Regions from separate parts of the Halopseudomonas litoralis genome, predicted to be linked through region 2. Evidence: predicted binding sites of a transcription regulator. Region 2 holds the regulator's gene; the other holds the start of a gene.
What was found. The regulator FliA, encoded in region 2, starts transcription of late flagellar genes. The targets are predictions, from matches to a motif close to CTAAAGTTTNNNNNNNNNNNGCCGNTAA.
Positions count from the first base shown of each region.

Region 1: BLU11_RS03680 (methyl-accepting chemotaxis protein) is a predicted target of FliA. The motif match lies at 2,280-2,307, and genes of this name have one in related genera.

Region 1 covers NZ_LT629748.1:735,150-739,319, forward strand. Annotated here, with positions in the region: gene BLU11_RS03670 (OprD family porin) at 1-1,282, opposite strand, end outside; gene BLU11_RS03675 (M48 family metallopeptidase) at 1,410-2,219, opposite strand; gene BLU11_RS03680 (methyl-accepting chemotaxis protein) at 2,338-4,170, shown strand, end outside.
Region 2 covers NZ_LT629748.1:876,433-880,602, forward strand. Annotated here, with positions in the region: gene flhF (flagellar biosynthesis protein FlhF) at 1-503, shown strand, start outside; gene fleN (flagellar synthesis regulator FleN) at 529-1,353, shown strand; gene BLU11_RS04340 (RNA polymerase sigma factor FliA) at 1,350-2,090, shown strand; gene BLU11_RS04345 (chemotaxis response regulator CheY) at 2,204-2,581, shown strand; gene BLU11_RS04350 (protein phosphatase CheZ) at 2,598-3,401, shown strand; gene BLU11_RS04355 (chemotaxis protein CheA) at 3,413-4,170, shown strand, end outside.

The DNA of each region.
Region 1 (4,170 bases), 140 kb from region 2:
TGTAGGTCAGGTAGACGCGAACCTGGTCCTGATCAGCTTGATTGGAACCCGTACGCAGGCTGGCGTGACGCAGGGAAACACCCAGGTCTTTCAGGAAACCCTGCTGAACGGTGTAGTCCAGGCGCAGGTTGCGTTCCCATTCCTTGTCCCGCTCGTTGGCTCGAGTATCGAAATCGCTGCCGCGCAGGTACTTGGCGGAGAACTTCAGACCGGGTGCCAGATCGGCGAAGTCGTAGCTGTACTGACCAACCCAGGTCTTCTCGCCGGCACGCTCGAATTTGTTGATCTGCGAGTCGGTGATCAGATAGGCGGTGGCACCGCCACCGTTGTTCAGATAGGCGAAGTCACTGTCGCCGCTCATTTTCTGATAACCCAGACCCAGCGCGTGCTTGCTCAGCTTATAGGTGAACATGGCGCTCATGGCGCGGTTGTCCACTTCGCCGTTGTTGTTTACACCCTTGGCTGCGTAATCGCCATCGCTACCGTTGGCGCCAGTTGAGTTGCTGTCGAAATAACGCAGATCGGTGATCAGCTTGCCCGCGCCGAGATCCAGAGTATGTACGGCGCCCAGATAATGCTGCTTATAGTAGTCCTTGAGCTGACCAAAATAATAGCTGGCCACCAGGTTGTCACCCAGTTGGGCATCACCGCCAGCATACTGGAATTTGTTAACCCGCTGGCTGCCGCCGCCCAGCAGCAATCCTTCGTGGGACGTGGAGTTACGACCGCTGGCCTCGTCGAACTGACCGACACGCAGGGTCAGGTTGTCGATTTCATTGGAGGTCAGCATCGCACCGCTGTAGGTCTGTGGCAGCAGGCGACCGTCGTTGCGGCTCACTACTGGCAGGGAAGGCTCCAGACCGCGACCGATTTTTAGCTCGGTTTCGGAAACCTTGGCCTTGGCGGCGAAATCGATCTGGCTGAATTCGCTAACAGCGCTGCCGTCATCTTCCAGTGGGAACATGGTACCGGGCTGGCGGCTGGTGTCGCCCTTGCCGGCGCGGCTACCGGAATCCAGACGGATGCCGGAGCGGGCGAATACGTCCAGCCCAAAGCCAATGGGGCCCTGGGTGTAGCCGGAGTTGAATTTTAGCATGAAGCCTTGGCCCCATTCTTCATCTCTGGGAGCGCCACCTTCACGAGTATCACCATTGAAATACAGGTTGCGCAGGCCCAGGGTGGCCTTGGCGTCTTCGACAAATCCGGCGCTTTGAGCAACAGACAATGTTGGTAGAGCCAGCAGAGCAGCGGCTACGCTACTGGCGATCAGGGTTTTTTTCATTATGGTCTTCCTCGAGTGCACATCTCAGGCTTGCCCAGAGGGCGGGGTTTTTCAACCGCTGTAACATAGGCGAAATAATCAGGAAATCAAGTGTTTGAGCCTTCGGATTAGACTTATGTCTTAGAGGCTACTTTGCCGCATCATACAGCGGACGCACCTTCGGAATATTGTGCTGCAAATTTTGAATACGCCCTGAGGAGTTCGGGTGTGTGCTCATGAAAGCAGGCGGCTCGCCCTGGGAAGCGCCTGCCATCTTCTGCCACAGGGTCACCGCCGCGTCGGGCTGGTAGCCCGCACGAGCGGCCAGCTCCAGACCGATAAGGTCGGCTTCGGTTTCGTTGGAGCGGCTGTTCGGCAGGGTCAGACCATATTGCACCGCCATGTCGGCTGCCTGGCGTGTGCCTTCACCCAGACCCAGCAGAGAGCCGATGACCTGAGTACCCATCTGTGTGGTATAGGCGCGGGAAATTGCCTCGCGGCCGTGTTCTCGCAAGGCGTGAGCAATCTCATGGCCCATAATCTGTGCAATCTCATCGTCGCTCAGCTTCAGCTTGTCGACGATGCCGGTATAGAAGAGGATTTTGCCACCGGGCATGCAGCTGGCATTCAGTTCATCGCTTTTGATCAGGTTGACTTCCCAGTTCCAGGTACGGGCATCGGAACGGAAGTGATCCACCTCTTTCACCAGCCTGTCGGCGATGGTGCGCAAGCGCTTGAGCATTGCTGCGTTGGTGTTCAGCAGATTCTTGCTTTTCGCTTCGGCAAGCATCTCGTTATAGGACTCGGCCGCCATCTGGTCGACATCGGTGCTCGATAATGCGCTGAACATGTACTGGCTGCGGTCGACGCCGACAGCTCCGCCCTGGGTAGTTTGAACGCTTTCGCAACTGGCGAGCAGCAGGAACGGGAGGCAGCAGAGTAAGGGACGGATACGCATGACGGATTTTCCTACCGTGATGTTTGAGTAATGGACGCTGTGCACAATAGCAGATCATTGCTGAAGGTTTGACCACCCCCGCCGATAAAGTATTCAAGACGGTTTTAATGAGCCCCCCATGAAATTCAAATCCATACAGTTTTCCATCGCGGCGCTTGCAGGCGCCTGTCTGTTCGTCGCCGTAGGCGGTATGACCTTGTACGCGCTGGTCGCTTTTGATCGCAACCAGAGCATGGTTGTCGAGCGCAGTGAGCAGATACTGGAGCAGCATGTGCGCAGCAAGCTGGAAGCAGTAGCCAGTGCCGAGATGCTGCGAATCCGTCAGCAACTGGAGCAGCCGTTTGCCGTGAATGAGCAACTGGCCCTGCTCAACCGCCAGGTGGCGGACGTACAGGATGGTCTGCCGGCGGTAATGATCAGCCGTGAGGAGATGCTGCGCTATGTATACAAGGTGCTGGAGGATCAACCCGAGCTGCTGGCAGCTTATGTAGCCTGGGAGGCGGGCGCATTTGACGGGCTCGACGATCTCTATGCAGGAACCGGAAGGCCTGGGCATAGCCAGAGTGGGCAATTCATCCCCTACTGGTATCGCGAAGCGGATGGGTCGATAGCGCTTGATCTGCTTACGGAGCTGAATGACGAGACACTGCTGGATAATGGTATTCGTGCCGGTGAGTATTATTTCTGCCCACGGGATACCCAAGGGCCCTGCGTGATCGATCCGGCTCCTTATGACGTGGGCGATCGTACTGTGATGCTGTCATCCTTTACTGCCCCGATCATGCTCAATGGTGAGTTTCTGGGGATTGTCGGTGCGGACCTGTCGCTGGACTTTCTGCAGTCCATGCTTGAACAAAGCAATAGCCGCCTGTACGACGGCCTGGGGCATCAGGCGCTGATCAGTACCAACGATCGACTGGTGGCCTGGACGGGTAACGGAACTGCGCTCGGCCAGCATGCCGAGCAGGTGCTGGATACCGCTGAAATGGCAAATTTGAAGCGGCTGGCCGATCAACCCATTTATGAGGTGGATCGCGCCAATAACGAGATCGAGCTGTGGATGCCGGTACCGCTGGGTAACTCCGGCACCCGCTGGGCATTATTGATCAGCCTGCCGTTGGATGTGGTGATGGCGGAACTGCAAGCACTGGAAGACGAGTTGGTGCAGAACCAGTCGAGCGTCGCCGTGACCCTGGCAGTCATAGGTGCGTTGATCGTGTTGATTGGCTTGGGCGTTATGCTGTTGGTCGGCTACAGTCTGGCCCGCCCCGCGCGTCGCCTGGCGACCATGCTTGACGAGGTCGCTCAGGGCGAAGGCGATCTTACCCAGCGGCTGGAGATCAATCGCGCTGATGAGTTCGGTGATATTGCCCGCGGCTTCAATGCTTTTCTCGACAAGCTGCAGGGCATGATGCGAGAGGTGGTGGGCTCGGTGCAGCAGGTGACTGATGCCGCCGAGAACACGGCGGATATCGCCATGCGCACCAATGATGGCGTGCAGACCCAGCTCGGCGAGATCGAGCTGGTAGCAACAGCCGTCACCGAGATGACCGCGACGGCCCAGGATGTCGCACGTAATGCCGGACTGGCCGCGGAGGCCGCCGGCAATGCTCAGGGCTCGGCCAGCCACGGGCGTAAGGTGGTGCAGGACACGGCCGAAACCATCCAGAGCCTGGCGGCGGATATTGAACGTGCTGCTGAAACCGTACAGGCCCTTGCCCGTGACAGTGAGAACATCAGCTCGATCCTGGAAACCATTCGCGGGATTGCCGAGCAGACCAATCTGCTGGCGCTGAACGCGGCCATTGAAGCAGCACGTGCCGGCGATCACGGTCGCGGTTTTGCGGTGGTGGCGGATGAGGTACGAAACCTGGCCTTGAAGACGCAGAATTCCACTGAAGAGATTCAGCGGATGATCGAGCAGCTGCAGGCCGGTACCCGGCAGACGGTT
Region 2 (4,170 bases):
TGGGCCGCATACTCAACGTACCGGTACGAGTGGTGGATGAACAGAACAGTCTGAATGATGTGCTGGAGGAGTTCGGCAACAAGCGTCTGGTGTTGGTGGACACGGCCGGGCTGCAGGCGCAGGATCCGCAATTGCGCGGGCAGCTCAGCGAGTTGGCAACACAAGGCTCGCGTATCAGCACCTTGTTGGTATTGGCGGCCACCAGCCAATATCGTGTGCTCAAGGCGGCATGGCACAATTACCGCTGCTGCAACCCGGTGGGTTGCATTCTGACCAAGGTGGACGAGGCAGCTACGCTGGGCGAAGCACTGGGGCTGGCTATGGAGCAACGTCTCCCGGTAGCCTATGTAGCTGATGGCCAGCGTATACCCGATGACCTGTCCCGCGGTGTCGGGCACCAACTGGTCAGCCGCGCCGTAGGTCTGGCAGGTAATGAGATGGCAGCTGACCAGACCATGGCCGACGTTTTTGCCGGTATACTCCATAGCCAGCGCGCAAGTTAACGATTTGATAAAGGCGACAGCATAGATGGGCAATCATCCGGTTCAGGTAATCGCAGTTACCGGCGGCAAGGGCGGAGTGGGCAAGACCAATGTGTCTGTCAATCTGGCCCTGGCGCTGGCCGATCTCGGGCGTCGCGTGGTGTTGATGGATGCGGACCTGGGGCTGGCCAATGTCGATGTGCAGCTGGGATTGCGACCCAAGGCGACCTTGGCCGATGTGCTGGCGGGCAACTGCGACCTGCGCGAAGTGTTGATCAACGGGCCGGGCGGCATCCGCATCGTGCCCGCCGCCTCGGGTGCCGCAGAAATGGTCAATCTGGGGCCGCGTGAGCATGCCGGGCTGATCCAGGCGTTCAGTGACATAGGCGATGAAATGGACGTGCTGATCGTCGATACCGCTGCCGGTATTGGTGATTCGGTAGTCAGTTTCGTGCGCGCAGCTCAGGAGGTGATCGTGGTGGTGTGTGATGAACCCACCTCCATCACCGATGCCTATGCCTTGATCAAGCTGCTCAACCGCGACCATGGCGTCACCCGTTTCAGGGTGTTGGCGAACATGGTTCACACCCCGCAGGAAGGCCATAACGTTTTCAACAAGCTGCTGCAGGTGACTGATCGCTTCCTGGAAGTGGCTCTGCAGTATGTTGGCGCCGTGCCCTACGATGAGTCCATCCGCAAGGCCGCGCAGAAGCAACGCGGGGTCTACGATGCCTTTCCGCGGAGCAAGGCCTCGCTGGCCATCCGCGGCATCGCCCGCAAGGTCGATGCCTGGCCACTGCCTTCCAGCCCGCGTGGGCATCTGGAATTTTTTGTGGAGCGCCTGGTGCAGCGGACCGGAATACCGTCATGAGCAGGGGGGCAGGAGGCGGTGTCAATATGTACGCGCGCACCATGGGCGCTGCCACCGAGCAGGACCGTCTGGTGCAGCAGTACGCACCGCTGGTCAAGCGTATTGCTTTCCATATGCTCGCCCGCCTGCCCGCCAGTGTGCAGGTGGATGACCTGATTCAGGCCGGAATGCTCGGTCTGCTGGAAGCCTCCCGCAAGTTCGATCACGGCAAGGGTGCCAGTTTCGAGACCTATGCCGGCATCCGCATTCGCGGCGCCATGCTGGATGATGTGCGCAAGGGCGATTGGGCCCCCCGCTCGGTCCATCGCAATACCCGTCTGGTCAGTAGTGCGATCCGCGCCGTTGAGACGAAAGTTGGACGTGACGCTAAAGATCACGAGGTTGCGGCCGAATTGGATATGAGCCTCGAAGATTATTACGCGATTCTCAACGACACGGCCGGCAGCAAGCTGTTCAGTTTTGAAGATCTGCTCGAAGCCGGCGCGCCGACCGAGGTTGGCGCCGACCATGAGCCCTTCGATGGAGTGGAGGACGAACGCTTTCGCAAGGCATTGGCCGAGGCGATAGACAAGCTGCCCGAACGCGAGCGGCTGGTGCTGTCGTTGTATTACGACGAGGAGTTGAACCTCAAGGAGATCGGCGCGGTGCTCGGCGTGAGCGAGTCCAGGGTCAGTCAGTTGCACAGTCAGTGCGCAGCGCGTCTGCGCGGGCGTATGGCCGACTGGCGCGACGGCTGAATCAGCGCTCACAGCATCTGGCTGGTCAGTGACAACAGTTTCGCGAAGTGTATGGGGCACAGACCCTCGCTGCACTTCTTCTGGTTTGTATGGAGGTCGACTTGGACAAGAACATGAAAATTCTCATCGTCGATGATTTTTCGACGATGCGACGCATTATCAAGAATCTGTTGCGTGATCTCGGTTTCACCAATACCGCTGAAGCAGACGATGGCACCACCGCGTTGCCGATGCTGCAAAGCGGTAATTTCGATTTTCTGGTGACCGACTGGAATATGCCCGGTATGAGCGGCATCGATCTGCTGCGTGCGGTGCGTGCGGACGAGCGCCTGAAGCACCTGCCGGTGTTGATGGTGACGGCTGAAGCCAAGCGCGACCAGATCATCGAAGCGGCTCAGGCTGGAGTCAACGGCTATGTAGTCAAGCCATTCACGGCGCAGGCACTCAAGGAAAAAATCGAAAAGGTTTTTGAGCGGGTCGAGGCCAGATGAATTCCGGGGGCAAGTTATGGCACTGAGCAGTAATCCCGGCCAGACGATCGCCGATGAGTTCGAGCATTCCCTTAAAAGCAATGCCCGGAAACTGGTGGATCACCTCGAAGAGGGTGATTACCGAGAGGCAGTACTGGTCATACACGAGATCAACCAGGCGCGCGATCGCGGCCTGTATTACGAGGTCGGCAAGCTTACTCGCGCACTGCACAACTCGATTGTCAATTTCCAGATCGACACTGTGCGTACGCTCGATAGCGAAGCTGAAGCCGCGGAAGCATCGAAGATTTCCGACGCCTCTGATCGTCTCGACTACGTGGTCAGGCTGACGGACAAGGCTGCCAATCGGACCATGGATCTGGTCGAGAGCAGTGCGCCCGTGATATCGGCGCTCGGCAGGGAAGCGACGACTCTGCGGGCTGAATGGGCACGATTGCAGCGGCGGGAAATGAGCGCGGCGGAATTCCGCGAGCTGTCACGCAACATTCTGGCGTTTCTCGAGCGCAGCGAACAGCACAGCGGTGAAGTGTCGGCGAATCTGAACGATATTCTCATGGCTCAGGACTACCAGGATCTCACGGGGCAGGTGATCAAGCGTGTCATCACGCTGGTGCATGATGTCGAGGAAAGCCTGTTGAATCTGGTGCGCATGGCGGGTCACGTCGATCGGATCGCCGGTATTCAGCACAACCTGGCTGGACTGGATGAAAGAAGATCATCGCACCAGGGTGAAGGTCCGCAGATTCATGCCGATAAAAGGGATGACGTGGTATCGGGACAGGATGAGGTCGACGACCTGCTGTCCAGCCTTGGGTTCTGAGGGAGTATTAAATGAGCTTTGATGCAGATGAAGAGATTCTCCAGGACTTTCTGGTAGAAGCTGGGGAAATTCTCGAGTTGTTGTCGGAACAGCTGGTCGAGCTGGAAAACCGCCCCGGCGATACCGATCTGCTCAATGCCATTTTTCGTGGCTTTCATACGGTCAAAGGTGGGGCCGGCTTCCTGCAACTGGATGCGCTGGTTGATTGTTGCCACATCGCTGAGAATGTCTTCGACATTCTGCGCAAGGGTGAACGGCAGGTCGATGCCGAGCTGATGGATGTAGTACTGCAGGCGCTGGACACCATCAACAGCATGTTCGCTCAGGTACGCGAAGGCGAGGTGCTGACGCCTGCCGAGCCGCAACTGCTGGCTGGTCTGTCCGCGCTGGCCCAGCCTGCAGCAGCAGATATCGCTGCGCCAATTGAAGAGCCCGCACCCGCTTCCGTGGAGCAGCGGGTTGCTGAACAAGCTGACGCCGGTGATATCACAGACGATGAGTTCGAGCTGTTGCTTGACGCTCTGCATGTCAAGCCGGAAGAAGATACAGCGCCCGAAGTGCCTGCCGCCGCCAGTGATGACATCACCGATGACGAGTTCGAAGCGCTGCTCGACCAGCTGCATGGCACTGGCAAGGGGCCGGGTGCCGTCGCGCTGGAGCCTTCCGTGCCTGACGCCCCAGCGTCTCAAACCGATAGTTCTTCGGCGCCGGCAACGGATGTCATTACCGATGATGAGTTCGAAGCGTTGCTGGACCAGTTGCATGGCCC